Regions from separate parts of the Paenibacillus sp. UNC217MF genome, predicted to be linked through region 1. Evidence: riboswitches for the same ligand, from Rfam matches in the RefSeq annotation. Region 1 holds a riboswitch; the other holds the start of a gene.
The links. A riboswitch is a leader RNA that binds a small molecule or an ion and turns the genes downstream of it on or off. The one in region 1 is predicted to bind glycine.
Positions count from the first base shown of each region.

Region 2: it holds a riboswitch for glycine, as region 1 does, so the genes downstream of both, gcvT (glycine cleavage system aminomethyltransferase GcvT) here and BP95_RS0103810 (alanine/glycine:cation symporter family protein) in region 1, are expected to answer to the same signal.

Region 1 is NZ_JMLT01000008.1:61,500-76,864, forward strand. Features, by position in the region: gene BP95_RS0103755 (hypothetical protein) at 1-79, shown strand, start outside; gene BP95_RS0103760 (serine hydrolase domain-containing protein) at 187-2,265, opposite strand; gene BP95_RS32890 (hypothetical protein) at 2,802-2,954, opposite strand; gene BP95_RS0103775 (MerR family transcriptional regulator) at 2,957-3,715, opposite strand; gene BP95_RS0103780 (hypothetical protein) at 3,858-4,304, opposite strand; gene BP95_RS0103785 (hypothetical protein) at 4,310-4,897, opposite strand; gene BP95_RS0103790 (ClbS/DfsB family four-helix bundle protein) at 5,180-5,704, shown strand; gene BP95_RS0103795 (alpha/beta hydrolase) at 5,905-6,822, opposite strand; gene BP95_RS0103800 (DUF4179 domain-containing protein) at 6,917-8,032, opposite strand; gene BP95_RS0103805 (sigma-70 family RNA polymerase sigma factor) at 8,029-8,562, opposite strand; gene BP95_RS0103810 (alanine/glycine:cation symporter family protein) at 8,724-10,064, opposite strand; glycine riboswitch at 10,213-10,319, opposite strand; gene BP95_RS0103815 (pyridoxal phosphate-dependent decarboxylase family protein) at 10,515-11,972, opposite strand; gene BP95_RS0103820 (aldo/keto reductase) at 12,233-13,207, opposite strand; gene BP95_RS0103825 (BMQ_0737 family morphogenetic spore coat protein) at 13,393-15,365, opposite strand, start outside.
Region 2 is NZ_JMLT01000008.1:215,581-230,945, forward strand. Features, by position in the region: gene BP95_RS0104475 (GNAT family N-acetyltransferase) at 1-670, opposite strand, end outside; gene ftsW (putative lipid II flippase FtsW) at 1,085-2,251, shown strand; gene BP95_RS34175 (DivIVA domain-containing protein) at 2,520-2,918, opposite strand; gene BP95_RS33485 (hypothetical protein) at 3,132-3,305, opposite strand; gene BP95_RS29525 (D-alanine--D-alanine ligase) at 3,398-4,333, opposite strand; gene pdxR (MocR-like pyridoxine biosynthesis transcription factor PdxR) at 4,337-5,788, opposite strand; gene BP95_RS0104505 (aldo/keto reductase) at 6,009-6,980, shown strand; gene BP95_RS0104510 (MBL fold metallo-hydrolase) at 7,245-7,997, shown strand; gene BP95_RS0104515 (MerR family transcriptional regulator) at 8,231-8,611, shown strand; gene BP95_RS0104520 (VOC family protein) at 8,645-9,349, shown strand; gene BP95_RS34465 (DUF5316 family protein) at 9,500-9,802, shown strand; gene BP95_RS0104530 (GNAT family N-acetyltransferase) at 9,925-10,518, opposite strand; gene murI (glutamate racemase) at 10,478-11,311, opposite strand; gene gcvH (glycine cleavage system protein GcvH) at 11,489-11,881, opposite strand; glycine riboswitch at 12,075-12,183, opposite strand; glycine riboswitch at 12,347-12,441, shown strand; glycine riboswitch at 12,445-12,568, shown strand; gene gcvT (glycine cleavage system aminomethyltransferase GcvT) at 12,670-13,797, shown strand; gene gcvPA (aminomethyl-transferring glycine dehydrogenase subunit GcvPA) at 13,794-15,149, shown strand; gene gcvPB (aminomethyl-transferring glycine dehydrogenase subunit GcvPB) at 15,146-15,365, shown strand, end outside.

The DNA.
Region 1 (15,365 bases):
TGCTTCTTACTTTTTCGCCTTGGCGGTTATCCATTCTTTACTTACCTTCATCATGATCCGCAGGACAACAATTGCTTAGCATATCTACAAACAAAGCCGCCGGATATATATCCAGCGGCTTATCAGCTATATCATTACCTAGTGACTCATGATTTCATATTAAGAAATAATTGCTCTTGCTTCTGCTTATTTAATCGAGACTTCGAACTTAGCTCCCGCTCCACCAGCAAATACAATGGTACCACCGCTTGGCAATTCAATTCCTTGTTTCCCTGTTGATGATAAGGAGAAATGTACGACATGCCCCTGCTCATTGTACACTGCAAATGAAGATTGCTTAGGCATTGTCGTAACGGTCAGCTTCTTCCCAGCAACAGCTTTAGGAAGCTTAAACCATTTTGCATAACCATCCTCTTGAATCGTTACTGTAGATTTCGAACCTTGATACAATGGTTTAATTGTATCCTCTGATACCATAATATACCCTGAACTATCTAAGTACTCCACTCCGTCCTTTGTGAAGAACTGATATTCCATTGTATCCCTTCCGCCCATTGCTGGGATTTGCACCTGATTACTTGCCGAATCCGGGCCTGTAATGGTCTTATCGTCCACGTAACCAGGCAGATCGGCGTGTTTATTGATTTTACCCCCATCCATAAGCAAATAAGTGAGGGAACTATATTTTTCATTCACTGGAAAATACTTTTTGCCTATGCGCTTCGTCCATGCGGATTCAACTTCTTTGGAGATATCATTTTTCTCAAGCTTCTCGCCAGTATACTGAGTCAGAGCAAGTTGAGAAAGTCCTGGTACATCTAGGTACATACTTTGCCATAAATAAGTACGTCCATTGTCTTTCGCATCGAACCGTATCTTCGTCGTTCCTTCTTCATTCATAAATGTGCCGTCTGCTGTATACACATATTTCGCTGCGGGCATATCAGGCGCTTGATTATAAGTGATAGACAGTTCGCCATTCTTGGCAATGGCCACTTTCATGACAACATTGGTTGACGCATAGTAACCTGCATACTTGGCAACATCAGCAGGCATTGCCGCTTTCTTCGGCTTGCCGAATGACTTAGCAGGTTGTAACTCCTTAATCGTACCTTTCTCTTTCAATGCCTGCAACACCATCTCGTTCGCCAACATCGCATTCGTCGAGCTGGATCCACCTGAAGACAAGACGGCCGCTGCCATATTGTGCTCTGGAAGTACAACGAGCGAAGCATGATACATGATCGTGTCGCCGCCCTTATTCTCAGCTTGGATACCGTATCTATTGAATGGATAGAGCTTTACACTGTCCCATCCAAGTCCATAGTTCACAACCGTGTCGACTTCTCCTTCTGGCCAGAATCCGCGCTTATATTCCTCTTGACGCATTGCTTTAACAGATGTAGATGACAAGATTTTGTCATTCTCCCCTGTAAAGATTTGCGCGAAACGAACTAAATCCTCAGCCGTCGAGTATATTCCCCCCGCACCGATGACATTGCCGTTTTCCGTAGGGAGCTGCCCTTCATATGCAGGGTGATACGTGCCTGCAAACTTTGTTTTATCTGCATTGTCCAACGGTGTTTTCGTATGAGACATAGCTGCTGGTTCAGTAATATATTGATGAAGGAATTTAGTAAAGCCCATTCCACTCACCCGTTCTACCAGAATCTCAGCCAATGTAAATCCATCATTGCAATAAACAGAGAATGCACCTGGATCAGCCTTCAGCGTCTGCTTCTTCAATTGCTCCAGCATCGTATCATGGTTAATCGTGTCATTGTCCCCAAGCAAGAAGCTATTTCCTAACGTTGATCCCCGGAGCCCCGAAGAGTGATTCAACAGCATCCGCGGTGTAATCTTCTTGTACCGCTCATCCTTCATTGTGAATTCAGGGATGTATTGCACAACAGGAGTATCTAGATCTACCTTTCCTTCTTCAACCAGTTTCATAACGGCTACCGTGGTAAATACCTTGCTGGTTGATCCGATTCCATACATCGTGTTTTTCGACAGTGGTACTTTTCCTTGAGCATCATTCTTACCGGCTTGCCCAGATACTACGATGTTACCATGATCAATGAGTGCATATTGAACACTTGTCGTACCGAAAGTGTCCGTCAACAGTGAAGCTTTTTCAGTAGCAACTTTTTTAGTAGCGGAGTAATTCAAGCCCCCATTTGAAGCTGCGGCCATTGCGCTCGTCGGAACAAGCATTGCAACAACCATACTTATTGCCAATACCAAAGACAAGCTTTTCTTCATTCTTATGCCTCCCCAATTATGTACTTATTGGATAGTACGTTTGAACGCTAAGAAAGTTCAGTTTATTTCCAGTAACATCTGATTTATCTCGACGAATCACCCCCCATTAGCATGTTGGATCCCTTGATTTAGCTTCAGCAGCAAAGCTTCCGGGTTATCACACCTGAATACCACGGAACGTTTCGGGATCGTCCTCCCGAACAACCCTTTTGTCTCGATTGGTTCTTTTAGAACAATTTCGTATTGTGGGGAATCACAGATAATGACAGCATAATGCATATCTTTCGGAATTTTCTCCCCCATGCTGATTTCTTTGGCCTTCTGTATGACGACAACATTGTTCAGGGGCACTTCAATCCTGTTTTGATAACCACAACGAATAAAGATTCGATTGTCCACAACTAGATGTGGCAAGTATTTCGCAGATTTATATAGTGCCATCAGATAGAACAGTCCATAGATATTAATAGCTGAAAGGATCCATGCAGCAAGTTCACTCCACATTTGTACGAGAAAATGAAACAATACACCTTCGATTATAAGTAAAATGGATAAAAAGATGGCCATAGTTTTGAACTGAGAATGTTGATGATAGGAGAAGCCTCTCCCCGCTCCTTACCTGGTTTCTTCATCCAAATCATAATCGAATAATAGATCAGATGACGTACATCTGATACGATGCTTGACATCTTCAGCTCCTCCTTAACTGATTTTCCTCAAATCGATTTACGGCCTCTTTGATGTAATCCTCTACTTCCTTGGAGAATATGGACACGTAAAGCTGCGAATGATCATCGAGATCTAACTCCGCTATTTTCTCCTGATAATGTGGTGCAATGTGTTCATTCATAGTCGTAATCATGTGCTCGATGGTGCGCTGAACCACTACTTCGGATGGCGATACTCCTAATTTGCAATAATGCTGCAATTGATTCACAATAGCGAGCATTTCCCTCTCGAATTTTAGTCGTTCCTGTGGGGAAAGATGCTTTAGAAGCGCATGTTCGATAACTGATTGTGACAATCGGTCTGATAGCCACTCTTCTTGTTCCTTTTCACGCTGGATCGAGTGGATGATCGCTAGTAACAGGTCACTGTCTAAATCTTCATCTTGCATGATCTGCTCCACCCGCGTAATCGTATTGATTACATAATCAAGCTCTTCTCTTTTTTTCGCGAGCATAGCTTTCTGCTTTTGCAGTGTATCGCGCATTTGAGGTGAATCATGGTTCGCAAGGTAATCCGCGATTTCCTGTAAAGAAAACCCCAAATATTTGAGAGTAATAATTTTCTGCATGGTTGAAATGTCATCCTTACTGTACAGACGATGTCCATGTTCATTGTAACTAGAAGGAGCCATCAACCCTTTCCGATCATAAAAATGAAGCGTGCGTTCTGTAACACCAGTTAGTGTTGCAAAAGCTTTAACGGTATACATGTGTTCATTCAATAGAACATCTCCTCTCGTCATATTACCTTCAATGTACACTATGACGTAACGTCATAGGCAAGGCTTGAAAACAGAAAGAATCAGCATCTCACCTTAGATATGGAGAAATGCTGATTCCAGTAGTACCCTATTCCAATAGTTATTATGATATTACCGTATAACTGAGCTTCTTTTTGCCAAAGTTAATAGCCGCTTGATGATTGGCAGTGCTATATTTCCCGAAATAGACATCAATCCAACGATATGAGAGTTTAGCTGTATTCTTGAGATCCCCTGTATCTTCCACAACAAACGTGTTTATCACGTAACCGCCTGGAATCGATATGCTCTCATTATTATTTAATACAATCATTGTACCAAACGGAAAAACAGGCTTGTTCCAGTTTCCCGCCCCCCAGATTGTCGGATGCACAGCAACACCACCGATGTAGGCAGCTTTTCCACCAGCAAACACCGGGTTATTGTCTCCTGCTGCCCCTGTATAAGCAGTAAAATCTTCATTCATATACGTGATATCCGCCTTCGCTGTAGATACTCCGGTAACTAGAAGTGCTGCTGACATGATTATGGCTGCAAACCACTTTCTCATCTTAATCACTCCCCTTGTCCAGACAATATCCTCCCCGTTACAGCATCGAACTCGATCTGCTGCAGTTGATCTTGATCATCTCGGCCAATCACCGTAATTGTAGTCAATCCTTCTCCTGCCTGAAGAATAAAGTGATAGCCGTTAGCCCATCCATCTCCAGGCAGCAAATGTCTTGACCGTATGCTTTTGAGCACTGCCACATTACTGTCAATCTTGACCTTGTCGGTAGATACCATCCATTCGGAATTGTAATTACCTATTCCAGGTATGACCTTATCCACTTTTCCATCCCGAATCGCAATAACAGCGCGCTTGTTCGCCGGGGCACCCACTTGTAAATTCCATCGACTCCTTGTACCTTCTTGTCCACTTGTCTTCCCTAACCCGTCATCCACGCTTGTCACATAGAGTAGGACAGCTTCGGGATTCCACTTTTTTGCCGCTACCATTCCAACATGCAGTGCATCGATAAGCGATAATTGACTGTGAGAATTAGTACGTTCAACATGCGAATCATCCATGACAAAATGGTATATTAGTAATGAACATGCTAATACGATGACTGCACTTAGCGTGGCAAACATCTTATTCATCCCTAGCAAGCACCTTCCTGTAATGTACTATGATATAGACCAAAATCCTTTTATTGCCATTATTGCTATCATTACTCTATCAGACCTTTCAAAACAAGCTCAATAGACAGACATGGATCTTGGAACAATCCCATTAAAGCCTATGAATATCACCGATTGCAAAAGGACTTTTCCAACTCTGCAGCGAAATCAAAATTTCCAAAGTTCAATTATTGTTGACAACCAGTTGTCAGGTTACCAATGTCATACTATATACAGGAACTGAATAGGAGGGATAACACGATGACAGCATATTATTACAACAATAAGGCTGCCTTAATTGATGCAATCCAATATACCTACAGGCGGTTTGATGAAGAATTCAACGATATCGAGGACAGTGCAAGGGATGTGCGGATCACTGGGGTAGATCGAACTCCAGCCGAGATCATCGCCTATCAATTAGGCTGGCTGCATCTCGTTATGGGGTGGGACAAGCAGGAACAGGAAGGCGAAATCGTACATATGCCTTCTCCAGAGTATAAGTGGAATCAACTCGGTGCATTATATCAATCTTTCTACGAGCATTATTCATCTTACTCGTTAACTGAATTGAGGAATCAACTTAAGGATGCCGTACAGCTGTGGGTGAAGTGGATTGATAGCTATAACGATGAGGCGTTGTTCATACAAGGGGTTCGCAATTGGACAGGGGACAAGCAGAATTGGCCGATGGCTCGATGGATACATATTAATTCGGTTGCTCCATTTACATCATTCCGTACGAAAATCAGAAAATGGAAAAAAGGTTTTCTGAGTATGTCTTAACTCTATTATCCTAGTTGTACAGCGACAGATCAGTACGCTCGTAACCGGATATGAACCGTCTGCCGCTGATTCAACTAGGAATTTATCTATTCACCTTTTTATCTCTTCTTTTATATCTATATCTATATCTATATCTATATCTATCTGTAATCTATTTCAACTCTTCTATATCTAGTTCAAGCAAATGATTGTATCTATTGTTACCTCGTCATAATAGAGGCAACGTCCTGAATGGCCGTCCGTGCAGCGCCGCTTATGCCCGCGAGTTGGAAAAATCCGTGATTGACACCGAAGTACTTCCTGCACTCTGCACCAACTCCTGCATCAAGCAGCCGCCGATACAACATTTCTCCCTCGTCTGCAAGAGGATCGAATTCGGCAAGAAGAATATGTGTGTATGGCAATCCTTCCAAGTCGCTGCGCTGAATAGGACTTGCCTCTGGATGTTTTGCCGGAATGTCTCCGAAATAAGCTTCAAAACCGCTGAGCAGTGCGTCGCGAGTGATCACGTAATCATCTCCGTACCGTTGATAACTCTCGCTTGAACCACTAGCGTCCAACATCGGATAAATCAAGATTTGTCTTGTTGGCATCCATTCCTTCTGTGCCTTGAGCCGCAAGGACGTTACTAGCGCAATATGTCCGCCCGCACTATCACCTGCCAGTGTAATATCATTCGGATTTCCTCCCCAAGATACGGCATGTTCACGCACAATTTGTGCGGTCTTATAGGCATCATCATGAGCAGCTGGATAGGCATGTTCTGGTGCCAAGCGGTAATCAACCGCTACCACAATCGAGTTCCCCTTGTTAGCTAATGCTCTTAACTGGCGGTCATGCGTTGTGAAATCCCCGCTTATAAAGCATCCGCCATGATAATAGATCATAACAGGAAGATTAGACGCATACGACGGTCGGTAAATGCGTAAAGGGATGGAATCGATCGTATGATCAGTGATTTCCCATATAGGCTCCGCTTCTCCTGCCAACACAACCGATTGAACATAACCTTGACGGCGCTCCTGATAGCTCTGCTGTCTCGCAGAAGGACGTCCTGATTCAATAAATTCCTTAACGATGCTTCGAATGCCTGGTTCCAAATCATTCAAGCGCTCCATGATGTGAACTCTCCTCCGATTGAAATACATGATGTAATGGCATAATTCCACCAATATTCATGTTACACGTGAATGATCGAGGAATGCAATCCTTTCATCGAACGGGCAGCTTGAACTCCAGTTGTGGAATATAATTCTTATCCGGGCCTTTTCTAACAAACGGCTTAATGACGATTAAGCTAGGCTTCACCTTGAACGGCTCGTAAGAGGTTGAGAACACCATTCCTTTTCCTTCTCCTGAACCATTCCCAGCAATTGCATTCTGTTCATTTCCCTGCTCATCCTCGATATCGAACTCCAGATTGAGGAACCCATCAACTTTATAGCTATCCGGTATTGCATCCAGCATTTTACGATAATCTTCTTCTCCGCTTGCCCCGTGGACACCGACGAGCAAGCGGGTTGTGATGGGGGTAATTTCTACTCGATCGATCGACATATTTATCGAATCATGTGATTTGGTCTCTGATGTCTTCAGGATAATCGTTCGCTCCGTATCCTTCTTGATCGGGAAGAGGAACTCGTAATTCTCATCCACATCAGCCAAATACACGACCATCTTCATTTCGAACGAGTCTGGAAGCTCAAGATCAGCAGAATCTAAAGCGGTAACGATTATCGATTGCGGAGCATGCTCCCCACCCGGCTGCAGCCCCATCCCGGTATTTATCTGCTTGTCTCCCATATAAAAATCGATATTATTGGCTCGCTTGCTAAGCATGCGCTGCTTGTTCCATAACTGAAAAAAAGAATCCTTCTCCGCTTTCGAATCTTCTCTGCTGAGCACTAGAGATAGCCTGCTGCCATCATACATCATTTCAGAAATCGAGAGCGTTACTCCCTTATGGGATACGCGCTGATTGACTGAGGTGACCATCCCCTTCTCTCCAGCGGTTTGCAAGCCAAGATCCCCCACCAGTTTGAATACGCTATTCATGAACGGAATCTGCTTCAACGTCTGTGCGATCGCTGGAGAGGCAAGACCCGAGAAGATCATGACAATCCCGAGGCTCGCTACACCCGCTGTTGAAATCAACACTCTGCGCAGCCAGCGGTTCTTCCGACTTCTTCTCTTCCGTCCAGGAAGCATCTCGTCGATGATCTGGTATGTCCGATCCATTCGGTTGCGAACGGATTCTGGCAGCTCGCTAATATATGGTTCCCTAAGCTGTTCCAGTCGCTGATCGATAGGCAGTTGTATGTCTTTCATCCGTTCATCTTCCTTTCTTCAGTATCATCCAGCCATTCTGCGAGCGTGTGACGTGCCCGATGCAGCCGTGTCTTCACCGCGCCCACGGACATATCCATCATCTCGGCGATCTGATGCATTGGCAAATCCTGAAAATAAAACAAAATAACAATATTGCGAGATACTTCCTCAAGCCGATAGATCGCCTGACGCAAATCAAGATGATCACTGTATTCAGCCGTGGCAACACCAACTTCTGGGAGTTCAGCCAGCATGATGATGCGAGCCTGCTTCCGCAATATCATATTGCATTCATTGATCAATATCCGAAAGAGCCAAGTCTTAAAATAGGCATGATGATTTAGGTTGGTCAGTGCGCGATAAGCCTTGAGCACAGTCTCCTGCATCGCATCTGCACAATCCTCATCCCTTCTGACGATCGACCTGGCCATGTTGAACATTTGGGCTTCATGCTGCTTGATGAGTCGAATAAACGCTTCTTTGTTACCTTCCTTAGCCAATCTCACTTCTGTCTCTATATCGCTATGCAAGCCGTTTCTACTCCCTTCTTTACCCCATACACGCGAATCAAACTGTCAATTAGATGCACAAGATAGGCAAAAGGTTTCATTAAACGCAAAAAAACTGCCAAATGTTCACTTTCATGCATTTGGCAGTTTACTTAAGAACAGGAATCGCTTCCTGCTTCTATTTATTTTTCGGATTCCCTATGCTTCCAATATAGACGCGTCTCAGACACGACGACTCCAGACAAACCGAGCAGTGCAACTAAGTTCGGCAGCGCCATTAATCCATTTACAATATCAGCAAGCTTCCATATCATATCCAGCTTGATAAATGCCCCAAAGCCAATGATCGCAATGAACACAAGGCGGTACGGCAGAATCGATTTGACACCGAACAAATAAACCATGCACCGTTCGCCGTAATAGTTCCAGCCAAGAATCGTCGTGAATGCAAATAAAATCAAGCAAAACATAAGAATGAGGGAACCGTATGGCAGCGCAGCATCAAATGCTGCCTGTGTCATGGCCGCTCCTTCCATTGGGCCATTCCATACACCCGTTACAATCAATGTTAATCCTGTAAGCGAGCAGACGATGATCGTATCGATGAATGTTCCAGTCATTGATATGAGTCCTTGCTCAGCCGGCCATTTCACCTTCGCAGCCGCGGCTGCAATCGGTGCGCTTCCGAGACCTGATTCATTGGAGAATACACCTCTTGCAATCCCGTTGCGGATCGCCATCATAACCGTTGCTCCCAAGAAGCCGCCTCCTGCTGCTGTTACATTGAACGCGCCATGGAAAATCAACGACAGTGCGTGCGGTATCTGATCCGCAAATGCAATAAGCACCACAAAACTCGCGATAAAATAGATAATAGCCATGACAGGAACAATTGTCGTCGTCACATGCGATATACTCTGAATCCCGCCAATTGTAACAAGTGCGGTCACGATAGTGACGATTGCCGCAGTGACTACTGCAGGCACTCCAAGGCTTGCTTCTGTAGATGTGACGATCGCATTAATTTGCGGAAATGTACCTATTCCAAGTAAGGCAACCAACACCCCGCTAATCGCGAAGAATACAGCAAGCGGCTTGAATTTCATGCCAAGCCCCTTCTCAATATAATACATTGGGCCACCTAGCACTTGTCCATTGTCATCAATGTTGCGATACTTGACAGCAAGCAATCCCTCCGCATATTTGGTAGCCATTCCGAAGAATGCAGCAACCCACATCCAGAACAATGCACCGGGTCCACCCACCTTAATTGCAGTAGCAACCCCCACGATATTACCAGTTCCAATTGTCGCCGCCAACGCAGTAGCCAATGCACCGAAGCTGGATACATCCCCTTCTCCCTCATTCTTCGACTTGAATATTAACTTCAAGGCGAGCGGCAGGCGGAACAACTGCAGCCCTCCCAAGCGGATCGTTAATAAAATTCCCGTTCCTACTAATAAAATAAGAAGCGGTGCTCCCCATACCATGTTGTTCAATTTGTCTAACCATTGTTCCATCATTGTCAAATCAGTTCCCCTCTTTGTGAATAATAAAAAGAGTCAAATCGAATGATTTGACCCTGGGGACATGTGTGCAGAATAAATAACCTGACGTAAGTGACATACCTAAATAAGATCATCATACCAATGACTTACGATTTTTCTACGCTTCTGCATCCCTGTCCTTTTACCTGAGAGTTTTAACGAATCCACGAGAATCAAATTCGTCTTGCCCCTTCGGTGCCCCAATCATGGAGTCTCTCCAGAGTCCTGTCCATTTACGGTCCTGCTTATACGTATTCGAGCTCAAGGTTCGATATGCCTAAGCGCCTGAGAGCTTACCCCTTCGGCTAGACGATTCGTCTATCTCCCGCAAACTTCATCCAGTTATAAAGTTGTAGGTAACATTATAGTAGACACACTATCATTGTGCAATGATCCACTGCATTGTAATTTATCCCATACCATCTATCACACATGTGCTCGTTGACTGTAATATAGGGATCTGGCCTCATTTAATAAATGAATGAGTTCACTCACATTCTGCACATTCGTATCGTAATTGGTAAAGCATGCACGCAGCGTTGGTACACCATGAATGGTAAATACGGATAGCCACACTTTCCCTGTGCTCAATACGTGTTGATTCACAAATAGAGCGAAGTCCTGGTCGTTTCGTGTCCATGCTTTTTGATCAAGAAAGCAAATGACAGGCAGCACGGTATCATTGGCAACTGTCCAGCCAGATCGCATTAATTCTTCTCGGAATAGCTTGCCCATTTCAACTTGATGTCGCAAGACAGCCCGATATCCTTCCCAACCCGCTGTAGCCAGGGATAAATACAGCTTCAATCCTATAAATCTCCGTGACCATTGAATGGAATGCGTATATGGATCAATCGTGGGCAACTCCTCACCCTCCTTCGGCATATAATCTGCCGTTATACGGAAGGTTTCATTCAATATACGTGAATGCCGTGTGAAGTACATGCCCGCCCCCATCGGAACGGACAGCCACTTATGTGCATCAAACGCGATTGAATCTGCTTGCTGGATACCATCTATATGGGAGGACAGCTCGGAATCCAATACGATTGCACCGCCATAAGCAGCATCCACATGAAGCCACATCTGTTCATGCTCCGCTATTGCTGCGATGTCCATTAACGGATCAATTGCACCGGCTCCCGTCGTTCCCGCTGTAGCAATAATAAGAAATGGGGCTAAACCTTGCGCGCGGTCTGTACGTATTTGTTCTGATAACGCGTCTATATCCATTTGCAAGGAATCGTTCGTACGAATGGAGCGAATTGAATTCGTTCCAAGCCCGCAGGAACGAGCCGCTTTCACCAATGAATGATGACTCTCTTCAGAAGCATACAGAATGGGTGGCTTCTCCAGAGCTGCTAATCCGTCTGTTGCATACTTTGGAAAATGATAAGATAGAGCCGTTAAGACTGCAGTCAAATTAGCTTCCGCTCCCCCAGTCGTGAAAGTTCCATCAGCAACATCACGCGGGTAACCAAATTGAACGGCGAGTTCACGCAGTACGTAATTCTCAATTTCTACGGCAAACGGTGCATGACTCCATGCAGCAAGCTGGGGGTTAAACGCCGCTGTTATCGTGTCTGCCATAATTCCCATAAAGTTCGGGCGTGGATTGTATAAGCCATAATATCCTGGATGTGCTGTGTGCACTTGATATCGACGCAGTCCTTCTATAACATGCTGAACCGCAGTTTGAGGCTTGACAGGAGCAGCAAAGTCAATTTGCTCCGCATACTGTACGATTTCTAACGGGATTAATTCTGGAGTAACTACTACCTCGTCGGTGTATGATAGATACTGACAGATCTTCTCTAACGTATATGAGCCTAGCATGTGCTGTTCCTCAGTTGATAGATCCAAGATCGGATTCTGTCTAAGCATACGGATTCCAGCAACTCCCTTCCACTGTTCAATTCAAGAAAGATGTTCCAATTGAATAATAGCTTACCGACCAAGACGATAATTGAACAGGTACAGTTTATTAGCCCGCTATGAGGTCAGGCCATTTATCCCCCTATTATACATACCGTCCTACCATTTACATCGTATTTTGAATATGAGCGCAAGATTTCGAAATCTCAACTCAAAAAAACCGCCCCTATTTCCTAGAGACGGTGTCTATTGCTTCCTTACTTTCTCATTTATGGCAATCGGTATACAGCAAAAGGTTCACCATACCGATATCGACGGCTTATTTCATCCAATCGGTTCAACTGTTCTTCATTAAGTTCGACATTGACACTCGTTATATTGTCCTCTAACTGCTCCACCTTCGTCGCTCCTACAATGACTGTCGATACACAAGGCTGGTGCATAAGCCAAGCTAATGACAACGAGCTTGGGCTGCAGCCGATATCCGTTGCCAATTCGCTCACCTGTTCACTTAACGCAAACCGTTCTTCATTGAAGAACTTGTAGAAATTCGGATCCGTATCTGCTCGTGAGCCAGCTGGCTTCTGATCTTCTACTCGATATTTCCCTGTCAGAATTCCTCCCGCAAGCGGATAATATGGAATGATTCCCACCCCTTGATCCTGACATAGCGGAACCAGTTCCAGTTCTGGCGTTCGATCAGCTAGTGAATAGCTGGTTTGCATGGACACATAACGATTCAGACCAAGCCGTTCACTGATGCCAATCGCCTTCATCAGCTCCCAAGCAGCGTAATTAGACGCTCCGATATACCGCACCTTGCCTGAACGTATCATATCATCAAGCGTCCGCAGCGTCTCCTCAAGTGGAGTATGCGGATCAAATGTATGTATTTGATACAGGTCAATATAATCGGTATTCAGCCGCTTCAAGCTATTGTCTAATTCCTGCTGCAAATGAAAGCGAGATGACCCGCGCTCGTTCGGCCCCTGTCCTCGAATTAATCCTGCCTTCGTTGTCAGCACGACATTGTGTCGTTTGCCTGTCAGTGCCTCACCGATGATGCGTTCTGATTCTGAACCAGCATAAATATTAGCCGTATCAATAAAGTTAATGCCATATTCCAGTGCTTGATGAATAATTCGAGTCGAAGCCAGCTTGTCAGCCCGCTTGCCGAAAGCATTTGTTCCTAATCCAAGCACAGACACCTTCAATCCACTATTGCCAAGACGACGATATTGCATGACGATCAACTCCTTGCTTTCCTTATTTAGCAGTAATTATATCACAAGCTATCCCCTTGATCTGAATCCGATCAAATATGTGTCTGCCTTATGATTCCACTTCCGCGCACAAAAAGAAAAACTCATGCAAGCATGAGTTCTTAACAACAATAAAGAATCCAGAATCTCTATGGATTACAAGACATTTATACGAATGGAAAAATCGTCGGACATTGCAATGGAAGGCTGATGCTGCATGACTCCGGTATCGGGATTAATGCCCTAGGTTGACAGAATGTCGCTTCAACCATCAGCGGTATTGTAAATTTCGCGATAAGCTCCAAACACCAATCCAATTGCAACTCAATCGTTAAGCTGTCAGTAATTCGTGCAGCACAATGGATATCGAATATTTGAGAAGTAATGTTGGATTCATCTAATGGGAGCGGTAAGCAGAGTGATACTTTCTCGTTATTCTTGACTAGTAGTGTAAACGTGCATGTTTCTCCTGTTCCACTATCTGTTAACGTAATCGTTACCTCTGCAGAGCACGTGGTCAGTACAATAGCTGCTTGCGATCCGATAATGGGCAGCGGCTGCCGCTTTACAACCGTGATGCTGCATTCTCCCATAGCTGGCACTGCATTGCAGCTCACCAGCACTTGCCGACCGCCAGCAATTGCTTGTTCTACGAAAGCCCTGCAGGTTTCGGGAATAGACTCTTCCACGATGAAATCACTCCGAGTTACAACCCAATCGAACAGTTTGCTGACAGAAATGCACTCTAAAGGACGTACAACTAGCGTCGTAATCGTAGCTGTAACAGGAGGCGTATTATCCGCCTGAGCGGTAGCCGTGTTGGTAACCACCCCTTCTAACAATGGAATGACAGTAATGATAATCGTCTGTTCTTGTTGACCCTCCAATGTGCCCAAGAGACAAGTAACGGTCTGCCCGGATACAGAGCAAGTGCCTCCTTCAGATTGAACACTGACAAATTCAACCGTAGGAGGAATGACATCACGTACGATTACATTCGTCAGAGGAAGTTCTCCGAGATTCGCAACACTGATCGTATATTGCAACAGGCTGCCGACAAGCACCGGGTTGCTTGAAGCTTGCTTTGAAATGGCGAGCGGCTGTAATACCGTAATGCTTGCGGTTGCTGTTTCAGAGTCTTCAACATTATCAGCGGTCACCACTGCTGTGTTCGTTAATGTCCCTGTTACAGTCGTAATTGCTTCGATCGTAATCATAGCGCACGTTCCAGGGGCAATGACACCGAAAGATGCTGTGATCGTGTGCCCGACCTGCGTGAATGTGCCTTCAGATACTTGAATACCAGTGACTTCAACGCCTGCAGGTAATGTGTCCACTGCAACCACATTTGTGGCCGCCGTTTCACCCATGTTGCACACCGTCACTTGAAAGATGACTTCATTCCCAAGGGTTACGAGATTCGGCTCGGCAAGCTTCTCAATGGTTAAAAAAGCAGGAGGAAGCGCATTGACGGTTGTATTAATCGTGGATGATACAGGTGCCGTTTGATTAGATGTCGCTGTAGCTGTGTTCGTTACGATGCCTGGAGCTGTAGGAATAACGGTAATCGTGATGATTTCAGACTGACCAGGAACAAGATCGCCAATCAATGCTGTCACGGTGCCAGCCGCTTCAGTTACGGTTCCTTGCGTAGTTTCTGCAGATACGAAGACGAGACCAGGTGGCAGCACATCCACCACTTCCACGCCGGTTAATAATTCCGTCGTCTCGTTGGAGACAACGATCGTATAGATGAGTTCTTCTCCAACAGTTGCAGGATCCGGCCCTGCAAACTTCGATATCATTAACTCAAGTATCGGCTCTTCGATAACTAGAGTTTCGGTAGTAGAGGATTGTGGCGCAGTCTCATCTGAAAACGTCGTTGCCGTGTTCAAGACTGTACCTGTGACCGTTGGGATGACGACGATAAAAATGACCACAGTCTCTCCCGGAGCAAGTGAACCAATCTCATTCGTAATTGTCGTGCCATCGAACGAAATCGTCCCTTGATCCGATTCAGCGGATACAAAGGTGGTTCCTACTGGAAGCGGATCATTCATAACAACATTGGTCGCTGTGCTTCCTCCAATATTGGAGACAAAGATAATATAAACGAGTTCTGAATTTACGGCGACGATTG
Region 2 (15,365 bases), 150 kb from region 1:
CCGTCAATATATAATCATCCGTATCAATCAGCCTCATACCGCGTCCTCTTCGTTCAAATTCCACTCTCAGCTTCTTGCCGGACTTCTCCCACTCATACCGATAATAGTCGAACCCATTCTGCTTGATGCCGTCAGGTGCGAGGGTGATTTCTCTCACGGAATCCTGATACCAATCAAAATACTCAAAATGATATGCCAATGCTTCTGTGCGGACTACCGTTGGGATAAAGTTCATGAGATGTGTCGTTTCATCCCGATCCTCCCAGAAGAATCCGCATTTTTTATATAAAGGAACCGCCTTCGTATTGCTTTGCCACGTGTACAAATCCAATCTTGGCCATCCTAATGTAATCGTGTCATCAATGACTTGATGTAAGAGCTGCTTGCCAATCTTCTGCCCATGATAGTCGGGATGGACATTTAATAAATGCACATACAGTGCGCCCGTGTCTTCCCGATACTCACATATTTTGCAATAGCCTACGACCCGTTCGCCGTCTAGCGCTAAGTATAAGTCTAGAGTATCCGCACTCTCCTCCCTCTGCCGCACTTGCTGTGCCGTCATCCTTGAATTTCCGCCGCCGAATGATTCATGACTATCATTCCACATGTCGGCGATCGCTGCTGCCAATTCGGGTCGATACTTCTCAATTTGGATTGTACGAATCATACCGCAACCTCCCAAGATTACTTCAACTAGAGCTAGCGGAGATGCCATTATGTGACATCGCCACTGTTGATTATATCATCATATCAGTGGATAAATGTTACATTTGAAATACACTTTCGAAATCACGTTCTCCCTCGTAAAACAGTCCAAAATCTAGTTGACAAGCTCAATCGTGAACAGCTACGATATGATTATTCATATGTCCATATATTGGAATTTACATCGTCGCCATCCTTACGATTCCCTGACTTTGGACGTTCCTTTCATTTACTGCAACTCATTTGTTGTATAGCTTCGAATGCATAATTGAATCCCCCTCTAGCGTATATAGAGGGATTTTCAATTTGTAGATCTAGAATATACGTTCTTAATCACAGTACATAGCGTCTTAGGTAGATTGGATGTGGAACTAGTATGAAAATACGGAGAACAAGACCGGACTTTCTCCTACTGCTGCTAACTGTCTTATTGGTAAGCTTCGGAATCATGATGACATTTAGCGCAAGCTCGTATACCGCGTTGCAATATTATAAACAACCTTGGTATTTCATTGATCGCCAGCTCGGATTTGCCTGTGTGGGATTCGTTCTTATGCTGCTGTTTATGTGCATTCCCTACCCGAAACTCAAGAAGCTATCTGTCCTGCTTGTCTTCGGCTCCATTGCCACCTTACTGCTCGTCCTGCTCATTGGCAAGGATGTTAATGGTGCAAGGCGCTGGCTTATGATAGGCGGCTTCACCATACAACCGACGGAGTTCATCAAATTATTTGTGCTGCTATATGCATCTATTCTCATTGCCCGCAAGGGAGACAAGATTCGCAGCTTCAAGCTCGGGCTGCTTCCACTCCTATTCGTGGTTGGCTGCATCGCCTTATTAATATTGAAACAGCCGGATTTCGGCTCTTCCCTGCTTATCATCATTGTAACCGGGGTTATCATCTATGTCGGTGGTGCAAAGCTGTCCCATCTTCGTTCCATCCTGCTAGGACTGGCGCCCATTATCATATTCCTCGCCGTGTTCAAAAGCTATCGGTTGAAGCGGATTACTTCCTTTATGAATCCGTGGGACGATCCTGATGGAAGCGGCTATCAGCTGATTCAATCATTATATGCTGTATCCCATGGCGGGATTGCTGGGACTGGATTTGGGCAGAGCATACAGAAGATGTCTTACCTGCCAGAGGCACACACAGATTTCATTTTCTCCATCATTGCGGAAGAATGGGGGTTATCAGGTACAATCTGTTTTCTCTTGCTCTACTTCCTCTTCCTTGCTCGTGGACTGCTTGTAGCCTTGCGTTGCAATGAACCGTTCGGACTAATCCTTGGTACGGGGATTATTTCTATGATAGGCATCCAACTTGTGATGAACATAGGTGCTGCCACTGGATTTCTGCCGATTACAGGTATCCCGCTTCCCTTCATCAGCTATGGAGGCTCTTCCCTGATTGTGTGTATGACTTCGGTTGGCATGCTGCTGAACATCTCTCGCTACACCTATGAGACTCAACAGGCTGAAAGTAAAAATATAAAAAGGAAAACGAGGTTTACTCATGAAAGAAAGATTGGAGCGCATTAACTATTTCATTAGCTGTTGGTATCGATCGGTCTCGTTCTAAGTAAAAGCAGCTGCCAGAAATCTGAAAGCGGCTATCACTTATCTGAATCGAATCAATTTAGCACGCCAATATGATATTGCGGCACACTGCTGTAATACCATGAAGCACGCAGAGACTTACCGGATAAGAACACGAACTTTAGAACATGCCAAAAAACCCGCGACTCCGCGGGTATCTTTATGTATTCGATTTGCGGTACAACATGCAGTCGTGCATCGCCTAGTCTGTTTATATTTCTTTGTTCGAATCCTGACCAATGGTCATACGATATTTCAATTCCGTAATATTATGCTCCATTTTACGAACGATTTCCTCAATGAATTTGACATCCACAGACGGCTCCGTGTTTACGATTTCTTCACGTTCACGATGCATCATTGAGATCTTATTTGCTCGTTCTTGCAGCTTCAATTCCTTGTATTTCTCCAACAGATCAGAGATTACCGCATAGAATTGGCTGTAATCCTTAATAATATCATCCAAGAATGCATCTACTTCATCGGGATCATATCCACGGAATTTGATCTGAAAATCCTTCTGATGAATGGTGAATGCATCCAGCGTAATTCCTAGCTGCTCAAACAATTCCTTCTGATGATCATATTGATCGTTCTTATTCTCTTCCATCTCTGTTCCTCCGTTCCATGCCAACCGGATCGCCTTCCTATTCCAAGTTGCGATCGATTTTATCTAAAGAACACACTATCAGCACTAACCGAACATTTCAAGTGTTTCCTTGTAACCTGTAAGTAAATGGCAAACAAAATCCTTCTTTGCCCGCGTCAAATCGGAAAATGCCCCAGTCTTGTATGATAAGACTGAGGCAAGGTGCCTACACGATTACACGGTATCGTTGTCCTTAGCTGCGGAACGGTTCGCTCCCGCTTGTTCGAAAGCTTCTGCACTAAACTCCACATTATTGGCCTGCTCAGGAACAGGAAGCTTATTCAGCTTCGTGGATTGAACCTCTGCTTTTGTAGCAACTTGATCATCATGAGATTGCTTGTTGTTCATTGCTGCCCCTCCTTTCCCTAACCTAGGATCGAAGGTTATTATGTGCATGAACATGCATTTCCATACCTATCCATCACATTGTTTGTAGTGGATTAGGAATTCACTACAGCAGCATTCCCGTTTATATAAGTCCGTTCTTGCAGTGAGATTTCGATAATACGATGAAGCAGCTCACCGTACGATATCCCCGCTGCTTGTGCACTTTTAGGCAATAAGCTGTTTTTCGTCAACCCAGGAAGCGTATTGACTTCAATCACGTACGGAGTTCCTTGATGTAAAATCATATCAATACGAGCGTATACACTGCATTGCGCAGCTTCATATACGCCAAGAGCAGTCCGGCTAACCTGCTGCATCACTTGCTCCGGCAGCTCGATAACTACCTCGTCCGCACCACCATCTTCGTACTTGGAGGTATAATCGAAAAATTCCCCCTTCGGCTTAATCGATAGAATCGGCAGCATTGCTCCATCTAATATGGAGCATGTGATCTCTTCGCCTTGAATATATTGCTCAATCAGCACTTCCGAATCATATTGGAACGCTTCCTCTAAGGCCGCGACAAGCGCATCACGATTGTGCACCAACTGTACACCGATGCTGGATCCGCCTGCGTTTGGCTTAATGACGAGCGGATAACCTAGGTCTGCCTCAATCCGATCGATATCATAGGCGGAATTCGATCGCAGCATAAGCCAATCCGCTGTTGCGAAGCCTTCAAACTTCACTAGCTTCTTCGTCAGCAGCTTATTCATACATAAACTGCTTGATAATATCCCGCCCCCGGTATACGGAATCCCGAGCGTATCAAGTGTTCCTTGAATGGTACCGTCTTCACCGAACGCCCCATGCAAGGCGAGGAGAGCGATATCAATCCCTGCAACCTTGTCAATCAGCTCTGCTTTGCTGTTCAATACAATAGGTACCGCTTCATATTTGCCAGTTAGGTGTTTCATCATTTCCTGACCTGTCATAAGCGAGACATCCCGTTCTGTAGACACGCCCCCCATAATGATACCAACCTTCATCTGTTATCCCCCCTGGATGATTTGCTTTATTACGTTCCCTATGATTCGAGTCCCTCGCTCGATGTCTGGCTCCGATACGCGTGAAAATCCAATGCGGAATGTGTTGGCGCCTCCTCCATCTGTGTAGAATCGGCTTCCAGGTGTAAATAGAACGCCCTGTTCACGGCACTTCATAAGTACATCCTCAACATTAACCGAAGGATCCAGTTCAATAAATAAGTGGAGTCCACCATCGCCCCATAATCTGCGGAGTGGAATATGTTGTTCACAACACTGTACAGCCCATTCGTACTTGCGTTTATATACGGATTTGGCTTTTTTCAAATAAGATTCAAAATGCCCATTGTGTAAGTATTGATAGAGTACCGCTTGATCCAATGTTGAGGTATGGATCGTTCGAGCCCTCTTCATACTAACGAGATATGAAATGAGCTGCTCATCTGCAATAATCCAGCCGATTCTCATTCCTGGAAACAAAATTTTAGAGAAACTCCCGATATAGATAACATGATTAGCCCCGCCAGCGCAGGCAATAAGTGGTGCGACATGCGCACCTGAATAGCGCAGTTCCTCACTAAAGCCGTCTTCGATTACGGGTATGCCGTGCTTGGCAAATAAGCGGATTGCAGTCATCCGCTTGCTAGGAGACATCACCACTCCAGTAGGATTCTGATAGGATGGGATTAAGTATGCCAGATCATAGGAACGTTCCTCTAAGGCATTCGTTACCTGTTCCATGTTCATCCCATCGTGCTCCATCGCAATGCCTTCGATCTCGAGGCCATGCATCTTGAACAATTTAATGGCACTATGATGGGTAGGATTCTCACAAATGACACGCCCATGACGCTTATCCATAGCAGATAGGACAATATCGAGTCCTTCCGTGAAGCCGTTCGTAATGAGCATATCCCTGCCCTTCATATCAATGCCCTTAGATTCCATATATTGCTTCAACTCTTCAATTAGCGGCTGATATCCCTGAGCATATCCGTAATTCAGCATAATCTCGCCTTCGGCTGCAATACGGTCTACCAATGCCTGCTTAACATATTGAAGTGGAAATAATGATTCATCTGGCGCAATACTCATAAACGAGATCATTCCGCGCTCGCCGCGTACACCGTGTTTCATCACATCCATGCGCTCAGCAGTTTGCGCCTTCTCGCTCATTCTCTTGTTCCAGTCCATATTTGCTATAATTGTATCGGCTCGTTCAGCAGGTGAAGCATAGCTGCCCTGCCCAGGGATTGAATAGATGAGCCCTTCATCAGCAAGTTCTTGATAAGCTGCAATAACGGTGTTGCGGCTTACACCCCATACATTGCCAAGCTCCCTTGTCGAGGGAAGCTTCTGATCAGCTGTAAGCCATCCGCGATTAATGAGCAGTCGCAAATAATCTCTAACTTGCAAATAAGCTGGTCTCCCTGGGATCAGCTTAAAATCTTGGAACATGTGCTCAACTCCCCTTTCTTATCTTGGCACAAACCCTTCCAAATGAGAAGAACCACATTCAGGTTATTTTACAACCGATGCGGTTCTTAGTCGATGTGATAGTGGAATCTAGCACTCTGCTGTAGTAAACTAGTATGCATCATCCAGATATGATTTGGACGAGCTCTAGGAAGCAACACGATTACTATTAATATTGACTACTACATTGGAGTGATTGCTTGTGACAACGTTACCATTGAATGAACGTGGAATTCCGGCAAGCCGCATCGTGCTTGGCTGCATGGGAATGGGCGGAAGCTGGGATAATGAGCCGTATACAAATGAACATGTGAAGCGTGCGGAAGCTGCTATTGAAGCGGCGCTTGAGATTGGCATCAACATGTTCGACCATGCGAATATTTACTCCCGCGGCAAAGCGGAGCAAGTATTTGGCGACGTGCTGAAAGCGCAACCAGGATTACGCGAGAAGATTATTATCCAATCCAAATGCGGCATTCGTTTCGCTGATGGTGATATTCCGGGAAGATATGATTTCTCCAAGTCTCACATCTTAGAGAGTGTCGACGGCATTCTTAGTCGTCTCGGTATTGAATACTTGGACATATTGCTGTTGCACCGTCCTGATCCTCTGTTGGAACCGGAAGAAGTCGCTGAAGCATTCAACCAATTGAAGCAATCCGGCAAAGTGCGATATTTCGGCGTATCCAATATGAGTGCTGGTCAGATTCGACTTCTGCAATCATGCTTCAATGAACCGTTCGTTGCAAATCAGTTGGAAATGAGCTTAGCCCGCTATGGCTGGCTGGATGCAGGCGTGCACGTGAATCAAGCAGCTTCTGCTGACGATACCTTCCCAGATGGAACACTCGAATACTGCCGCATGAATGGCATTCAAATTCAATCTTGGGGACCGCTGGCGCAAGGCTTGTACTCTGGACGAAATCTTGACAATGAACCCGAATCGGTTCAAGCTACCGCGAAGCTTGTTCGGAAGCTAGCTTCCCAATACAACACAACTTGCGAAGCGATTGTACTTGCATGGCTAATGAGACATCCGGCACATATTCAGCCTGTAATTGGTACTGTTAATCCAGAGCGGATCCGCGCTTGCAAGGATGCAAATTCCATTACATTGACACGTGAAGAATGGTATTCTCTCTATGTCAGCACGAGAGGCCGTATGCTGCCTTAATCATCGTTGACACAGCGATATAGATGACTGAAACAAGCGGCATCCATCCGGATGCCGCTTTTCTTCTGTTGAATACGATTTTTTCGTTCAATATCGTAAATTCAAGATGATCAAATTTACAAAATGATTCGATGTGCATATTGACAATAATTTATTTATCTGTTATGATATATTATTTAATTATTGATATTGAATACCATCCGTGATAAAACATATTATGCTAAGACGCAATGGCAAACCTTACTCACGATGGAGGGATATACTATGATCGTTGCACCAGGAGTCATGATGTTAGAGTTGGAATCTGAAGGCATCGGAGGACCAGTAGCAATTCATCCTACTCTAATATGGGATGAAGAGGATGCAATACTAATCGACACTGGGATGCCAGGGGATTGGATTCGAATCCAGCATGCGATGCAAGAAGCAGGCGTGCCGCTCGATCGATTGCATGCTGTCCTGCTTACCCATCAAGACCTCGATCATATCGGGAGTCTGCCTGATGTGGTATCAGCCAAGGATGGCCATCTCGAGGTGATAGCACACCACGAAGACGCCCCCTACATAGAAGGCAAATCTCCACTCATTAAGACAAGCCATGAAGCTATGGCGAAGCTTCTGCCGCTGCTGCCAGAAGAACATCGTCCTAAGGTCTTGGCCATGTGTAACATACATCCATCAGCGAATGTAACCAGATTGATTACGGATAATGAAGTTCTTCCTTACTGTGGCGGAATCCACATTATCCACACGCCTGGCCATACAGCAGGGCATGTCAGCATCTATTTGGAGCGCAGCCGTATCTTGATAGCCGGCGACGCGATGATAAGCGTCGATGGAATGCTGCAAGGCCCCGTCCCGCATGCGACGCTGGACATGAACAGCGCAATTCACTCTCTCTCCAAGCTGGCCAAATATCCGATTGACACCGTCATCTGTTATCATGGCGGTCTGTCCGAACAGAACATACACCATCAGATCCTGCAACTATCACATTCGTCGATAACGAAGCCATAATAAAGAGGGCAGCTAACCAACATCTTATTGTGGTTAGCTGCCCTCTTCTTTTCTTTTGAAATCAACACACCATACACTTTTCAAATCTAATAATGAAATAACCACCTCACTGGTTCCTACTCTTACATTTCCTGCTCGCTCATAGAAATGTTGATTATTACGTATTGACCTTCACATCATGTCATCCTTTACACTATGTTTGTGGCCGCATTATGAAGGAGTTGGTACCAACAATGCATATTCGTGAATTATCTAAGCTTACAGGAGTCAGTCTTCGTTCCCTGCGTTATTACGAGCAGAAGCATCTGCTGTCCCCCGCTCGTTCAGAGAATGGGTATCGCATATACGAAGACATCGATGTCCAGCGCGTTCAGCTGATCCAGTTATTCTTGAAGCTTGGAGTTAGCACTGATGAGATAGCGCGCCTGATTCAGAACTGTGAAGGGTTGCCAGGGCGTAACAGCAATAACAGCAATCATCAAGCTGAATGCGCTGCAGCATTTTATGAAGAACGACTTCAGGAGATAAGAGAACAGATTCAATTATTACGAGAAGCAGAGCTGCAACTAGAAAAACTAGTTACTCATTGGAAGCAACATATAACAGACAATTAATATTGTAATTTGAGAAGAAACGAGGGATTTCCTATGCTGTTTTTGGATCATGTTACACTGGCAGTACCTAATTTGTCTCAAGCCGTCCATCTTATTCAAGAGACTACCGGCATTATATTTACGAAGCAAGTCATTCCGTTCCCGGGAACAATTGGGCAGGTTGCCTATTTAAGAGAGGGATTTATTGAACTCATCGCCTTAGAGGATTTAGAAGAAGCACAGAAGACGCCATTGGGCTCAGCATTCGCTGCATTTGCCTCTCAGCGTGCAGGGATTTTCGGAGTCGCATTAGAACTAACAGGGGGGTTGTCTTCATTTATTGAACCTGCAAGAAGTCTAGGAATACCTTATATAGGATCTAACCATCAATTCGCTCCATTAGAAGACGGAACCAGCATCTCTTTTCAGACGGCCTACATTGGACCACACATGCCGTGGTTAATCGAGTACGAGCAATCGCGTGTCTGGCCTAGTGCATATACATTGACTGGAGTCGAAATTCAAACAACGAATATTGAAGAGGATCTAACTGTGTATTCCAGCGCCTACCAGCTGCAAGCATCCATTGCAACAGATTCCGGCAGCCTGGATCGGATATTCTTGCTTGATCGTGGTTGGCTATCACTTCACCATACCGATACAAATGAAACATCAGGGTTTAACGCCGTTGTCTTGAATAAGGATAACGATACATTCCGTATTCTATGTACATCTCAGGGTGTACAAGTAACTTCGTAAGGATGCTGGCTTCATAAGTCTCCTTGATCGCCATCATAAATTCATTACTCGTTTATTTGATTGATTTTATTCGAATTTATTTTGATCTAACTTTCACATAGGTTGAATTTGGTGTATGATGGGTAATAGTGGAATTCGAGGAGGTATGATATGATCTTACGACGTCTTGCAATTGGGCTCGTTTTCATTGTACTTTCATTATTGTATGTGTACATTTGGCAAAATGGAGATCTCCGCTCCTTATTCAACATCAATTGCTATTTAGGTTTAGGGTTGTGGGTAGTCGGTTCCCTTTTCTCGGGTCTATTCAGGGATGATACGAAGCTTAAATTTAATATGGGCCATATTCCAGAAGAAGACCATCGAAGAAATATTAAATTCAGCGGTACGATGTTTTTAATTGGGCTGCCGAGTATTATAACATCCATCATTATCTTTACTTTTGTCCTATAAGCGAGCGGCTTAATCATCATATATAAGAAGAGAGGATGTTAGCCCCATCTACTTGGTGGGCACATCCTCTCTTTGTATTATAGATACATAACTGCGAATTGAGCGATTGAATAGCGGTATAACTACACATACACCTGGTGCAAATATTGCTCGAGCCTCTCCTTCACCTGTGGCCATTCCTCATCAACTATGCTGTACACATTCGAGTCGCGAATATACCCGTCCTCCATCACCCGATGTCGGCGCAATTTCCCTTCGTATACGGCTCCTAGCCGTTGAATGGCGCGATTCGAGCGCTCATTGCGCACATCTGCCGTCAGCTGAACACGAATCGTATGCAGCTGTTCAAAGCAATATTGCAGCAGCAAATACTTGCACTCTGTATTGATGCGAGTACGCCATACAGAAGGATGATACCATGTGCCGCCAATCTCGGCATATCGATGCAAGGCAGACATATTCATTATTCTCGTCGCGCCAATAATTCGCTCTGTAAGCTGATCAATGACAACGAATGGATACTCAGTCCCCTTCTCGCGGTTCAGAACAGCATCATGAATCACTCGTTCTGCATCCGTAAGACTGCGGATGGTGCGCGGCAAGTAGTGCCAAATATCAGGATGAGATGCTGCTTCATATAAATCTTCCTTATGTTCAGGAAGCATCGGGATCAGCTTAGCACTGCTCCCCGCCAGCTCGAACAATTGATTGTTCATTCGTATCCATTCCCCCGAAGGTCTGATAGGTATAGAGTGCAGTCTGTAACTTGTCTATGTATTGCTGCTCATGACTTGAACACATAAATTGAATTGAAGGGCGGACTGACGTATCCGATGACTGCTTAAGCTGGTTTTCCTGCATTACTTGTGCTAGACGCTGCACGGTGCCATGGCTGCCGTCTATAAGCTGGATATGAGCAGGGATAATGTCTCTCAATATGTGCTTGTAATAGGGATAATGCGTACATCCTAACACAATCGTTCCATACTGATTCAAATCCAATCCAGCAAGCTTATGCACGAAGTAGTCTCCTATCACTCCCTTATCAAAGTTTAACTGCTCGCAATACTCTACCAATTCCGGCAAGGGAATCGAATCCACAATATGTTCTTCGTCAATTCGACTGACTAATGTATGGTATTTGTTCTGACTTAAGGTTAAAGCTGTCGCGAATACAAGCACACGTTTGCCATTGTCGCGGTTCATTTCCACGGCAGGCTTGACTGCTGGTTCCATCCCGATGATCGGAATGTCGTACTTCCGTCTTAGTTCTGACGCTGCGATGCTTGTCGCTGTATTGCACGCAATAACAAGCGCCTTCACATTGTGCTGCATGATGTCTTCCACAGCTGAATGTACATGGCGCATTACCTCGGATTGAGATTTCGTCCCATAAGGAACATGCAGCGTATCTGCATAAAATAAATATTGTTCATGCGGCATCTGCTTCATAGCCTCAGCCAACACGGTTATTCCACCGATTCCAGAATCAAAAAAAGCGATTGTCATTCCATTCACCTAGCATTCTTATTAACATTGCAACATCTAGTTGTCGATGCTTATATTGTACTCCTTTTCGGCGGTGAATCCTATCGAAATTTGTCAGATAACAAATGAAAAAACCTGCTGCACCAGCATGATACCGGTACAGCAGGTTCTTAGATTCTCAACCTATTGTTCCTTCAACTATTCATCTATCAGCTTCGTGTACTGCTCTGCATTCAGCAAGTGCTTCACAGCTTCCTCAACGCTGCCTTCTACTTCAACTTCTGCAATCCATCCATCTTCGTAGGGGCTGCTGTTCACAAGCTCTGGCGACGCTTCCAATCCATCATTGACCTTCGTAATTGTTCCGGATACCGGACAGTACAACTCAGATACAGTCTTCACCGATTCAATTGATCCCATGCTGTCCCCTGCGGACAAGCTGGTACCTACTGGCGGAAATTCGATGAATACGATGTCTCCCAGCTGGGATTGTGCATGATCTGTAATGCCAACCCGTACCGTATTGCCTTCTATGGCAACTACCCATTCATGCTCTTCACTATACAACAATCCATTCTTCACTTCGCTCATGTCAACGCCCCATTTCATTCATAATGTCATTCATCAGGCCGTCTATCCAATCGAGATCGTAAAAATGGACAGGAAGCGGCCTTGTCGCCTTGTTCTCTGTCCTCGGTACCTGAGAGTTCCCGTTCCTCCACAGCCACAACTGCGGTTGAACTTACCCCTTTGGCGGCATAGAAAATGCACTCTCCAGAGCTGCGTCAGAATGGCGGTTATGGAACCTGAGAGATTCATTGCCAATCGGCGGCTGGCAACTTGCTCCTTCGGTGTTGACAATCGCAATTGTCAAACTCTCCCGACCTTCCTCGTTCGCGAATTACGATTAAACTGGGTAATTATAACACCATTAGATTATTGCAAGATATGCATGATTGTCAATATGACAAGCTATGAAATCAGTTGTGAAGAAAATATCAATTGACAAAGTGTGGAAATCTCAACTAATGTAGAGATGACAGCTGAAAATGGCGAATGATGGTAAAGGGAGAGACTGCTGAGACATAGCGGCGCCGAAGGAGTAAGCCTGAATGGGTGAATCTCTCAGGCAAAAGGACTTTTACCGGACGCACCTCTGGAGAGCACTGCTATTCATGAAAACGAATACAGTCACCCAAGGGGAAAGTCGATGGTAGACACGGAAACAAACAATTTGTTTGCGACAATCGGCGACACTCTCAGGTACAAAGGACAGAGCGAGAGAATGAGAGGATGCGATGCATCCACTTTTCTTTCGGCTGTCCTTTTTATGTACGTATACCGATGATTAGTCCAAATACGCGTATCGAGGTGAATTCATGAGTCAATTGAAGAGAACGCCAATATTTGATCAATACTCTGCTTATCCGGGTGCACGCTGCATTGACTTCGGCGGCTGGGAGCTCCCTGTTCAATTTATCGGCATTCAGCGAGAGCATGAAGCAGTTCGTACACATGCAGGTCTATTCGATGTCTCCCATATGGGTGAATTTATCGTAAGCGGCCCTGCCTCCCTGACATTTCTTCAACAGATGACAACAAATGATGTATCGCGGCTCGAGGATGGCAAAGCACAATATACGCTGATGTGCTACCCTGACGGAGGAGTTGTCGATGATATTCTCATTTATCAGATGAAGAGCGACCGTTACATGCTCGTCGTTAATGCCTCCAACATCGATAAAGACTACGCATGGCTGCAGAAGCACCTGATTCATGGCGTTACCTTGACCAATGTATCGAATCGCACAGCATTGCTTGCCCTTCAAGGGCCGAATGCCCAAGCTATTCTTGCTGCGGTAACTGAGGCACCTATTGATTCGCTCGCTCCATTCCATTTCCTATCGGATGCACAAGTCTGCGGCGTATCAACATTGCTGTCTCGCTCAGGCTATACCGGTGAAGATGGCTTCGAACTCTACTTGTCCGCAGAGGATGCAGCACACGTATGGAATGAGCTGATTCGCGCGGGCGAACCGTTCGGCTTGCTCCCAGCAGGGCTTGGTGCTAGAGACACCTTGCGCTTCGAGGCACGTCTGCCCCTCTATGGACAAGAAATTACAGCCGATATCTCGCCGCTTGAGGCAGGGCTAGCACGATTCGTCAAGCTGGATAAGGGCGACTTCATCGGCCGTGTAGCATTAACGAAGCAGAAGACCGATGGACCGGCACGAAAGCTGGTCGGCATCGAGATGATCGACAAAGGCATTCCTCGCTCCCATTATCCAGTGCTTGCAGATGGGCGCGTGATCGGAGAAGTTACAACAGGAACACAGTCGCCGACATTAAAACGCAATCTAGGGCTGGCCTTGATTGAATCCGCATTCTCTGAATTGGATACAGAAATTCTTGTCGAAATTCGCGGCAAGCAGTTGAAAGCCCGCGTCGTCTCGACTCCATTTTATAAACGAATCCCGACCCCTGCCAAAGGAGCGAATCCATCATGAAGCATCGTTACATTCCAGTAACGGAACAAGATCAGGCTGACATGCTGCAGCAGATCGGCATCTCTTCCATTGACGAGCTATTCCGCGATATCCCAGCCTCCATTCGTTACAATGGAGTACTGCCAATGTCTGAACCATTAGATGAAGCAGCCATGATGAAGCATATGAAGGAATTGGCCTCCCGCAATGCTAACAGTGAGAGCCATACTAGCTTCCTTGGTGCTGGAATATACGACCATCATATCCCTGTAGTCATTCAGCATCTAGTCTCTAGATCAGAGTTCTATACCGCCTATACGCCCTATCAACCTGAAATCAGTCAGGGGGAATTGCAAGCAATCTTTGAATTTCAATCCTATATATGCGAGTTGACTGGTATGGCTGTTGCCAATGCCAGCATGTATGATGGCGCTACTGCACTTGCAGAAGCTGGAGCACTGGCGGTTGGCGCAACGAAGCGCAAGCAGCTTGTCATCTCAAGCACTGTCCATCCTGAAGCGAGACAGATTGTTCGCACAATGGCTCGAGGACTTAATGTTGAAGTGGTCGAGATTGGATATCAAGACGGCGTGACTGACCTTGCTCAGCTGGAGCGTGCTGTAACGGACGAGACTGCTGCCGTACTGATTCAGTCCCCGAACTTCTTCGGATGCATTGAAGATGTGCGCGCCATTGAACCGATTGCACATGCAAATAAAGGCCTGCTCATCATGAGTACGAATCCACTGAGTCTTGCTATGTTGGAGAGTCCTGGCAAACTAGGTGTCGACGTATGTGTTGGAGATGCCCAGCCGCTTGGCATTGCAGCATCTTACGGCGGTCCTACATGCGGTTTCTTTGCCGTTGCAGAGCCCTATATGCGCCGCATCCCTGGCAGAATTGTCGGCTTGACCAAGGATCTGGATGGCAAGCGTGGATTTGTTCTTACACTCCAAGCGAGAGAACAGCATATTCGTCGCGAGAAGGCGACATCCAACATCTGTTCAAACCAAGCACTTCTTGCTCTTGCTGCTTCCGTCTATATGTCCGTCATGGGCAAGATGGGAATGCAAGAGGTATCGAAGCTCAATATACAGAAGTCTCATTATGCAGCTGCTTATATCAATAACAAGCCCAATCTTGGATTAGCGTTCCAAGCGCCTTATTTCAATGAATTCGTACTTCGTCTCCCGCAAGATACTGACATGGATCGATTGCAGTCTCTGCTCCTGGACAACGGATACATTGGCGGCTTGGATCTTGGCCGCTTCTATCCTGAACTGGAAGGACATATGCTCATTGCGGTCACGGAGAAAAAATCCAAATCAGACATCGAACAATTTATTGACTTGCTGGAGGTGAGCTGCGTATGAAACCGGAACAAGCACTAATATTTGAATTGAGTCATCCTGGGCGGATTGCCTATTCCTTACCAGAATGTGATGTTCCAGAAATCGAAATTCAAGAGCTTATCCCAACTTCGATGCTGCGCAGTCAAGAGGCCGAACTGCCTGAAGTGTATGAGGTTGATGTGATTCGACATTATACCGCCTTATCACGCCGCAACTTCGGCGTAGACAATGGCTTCT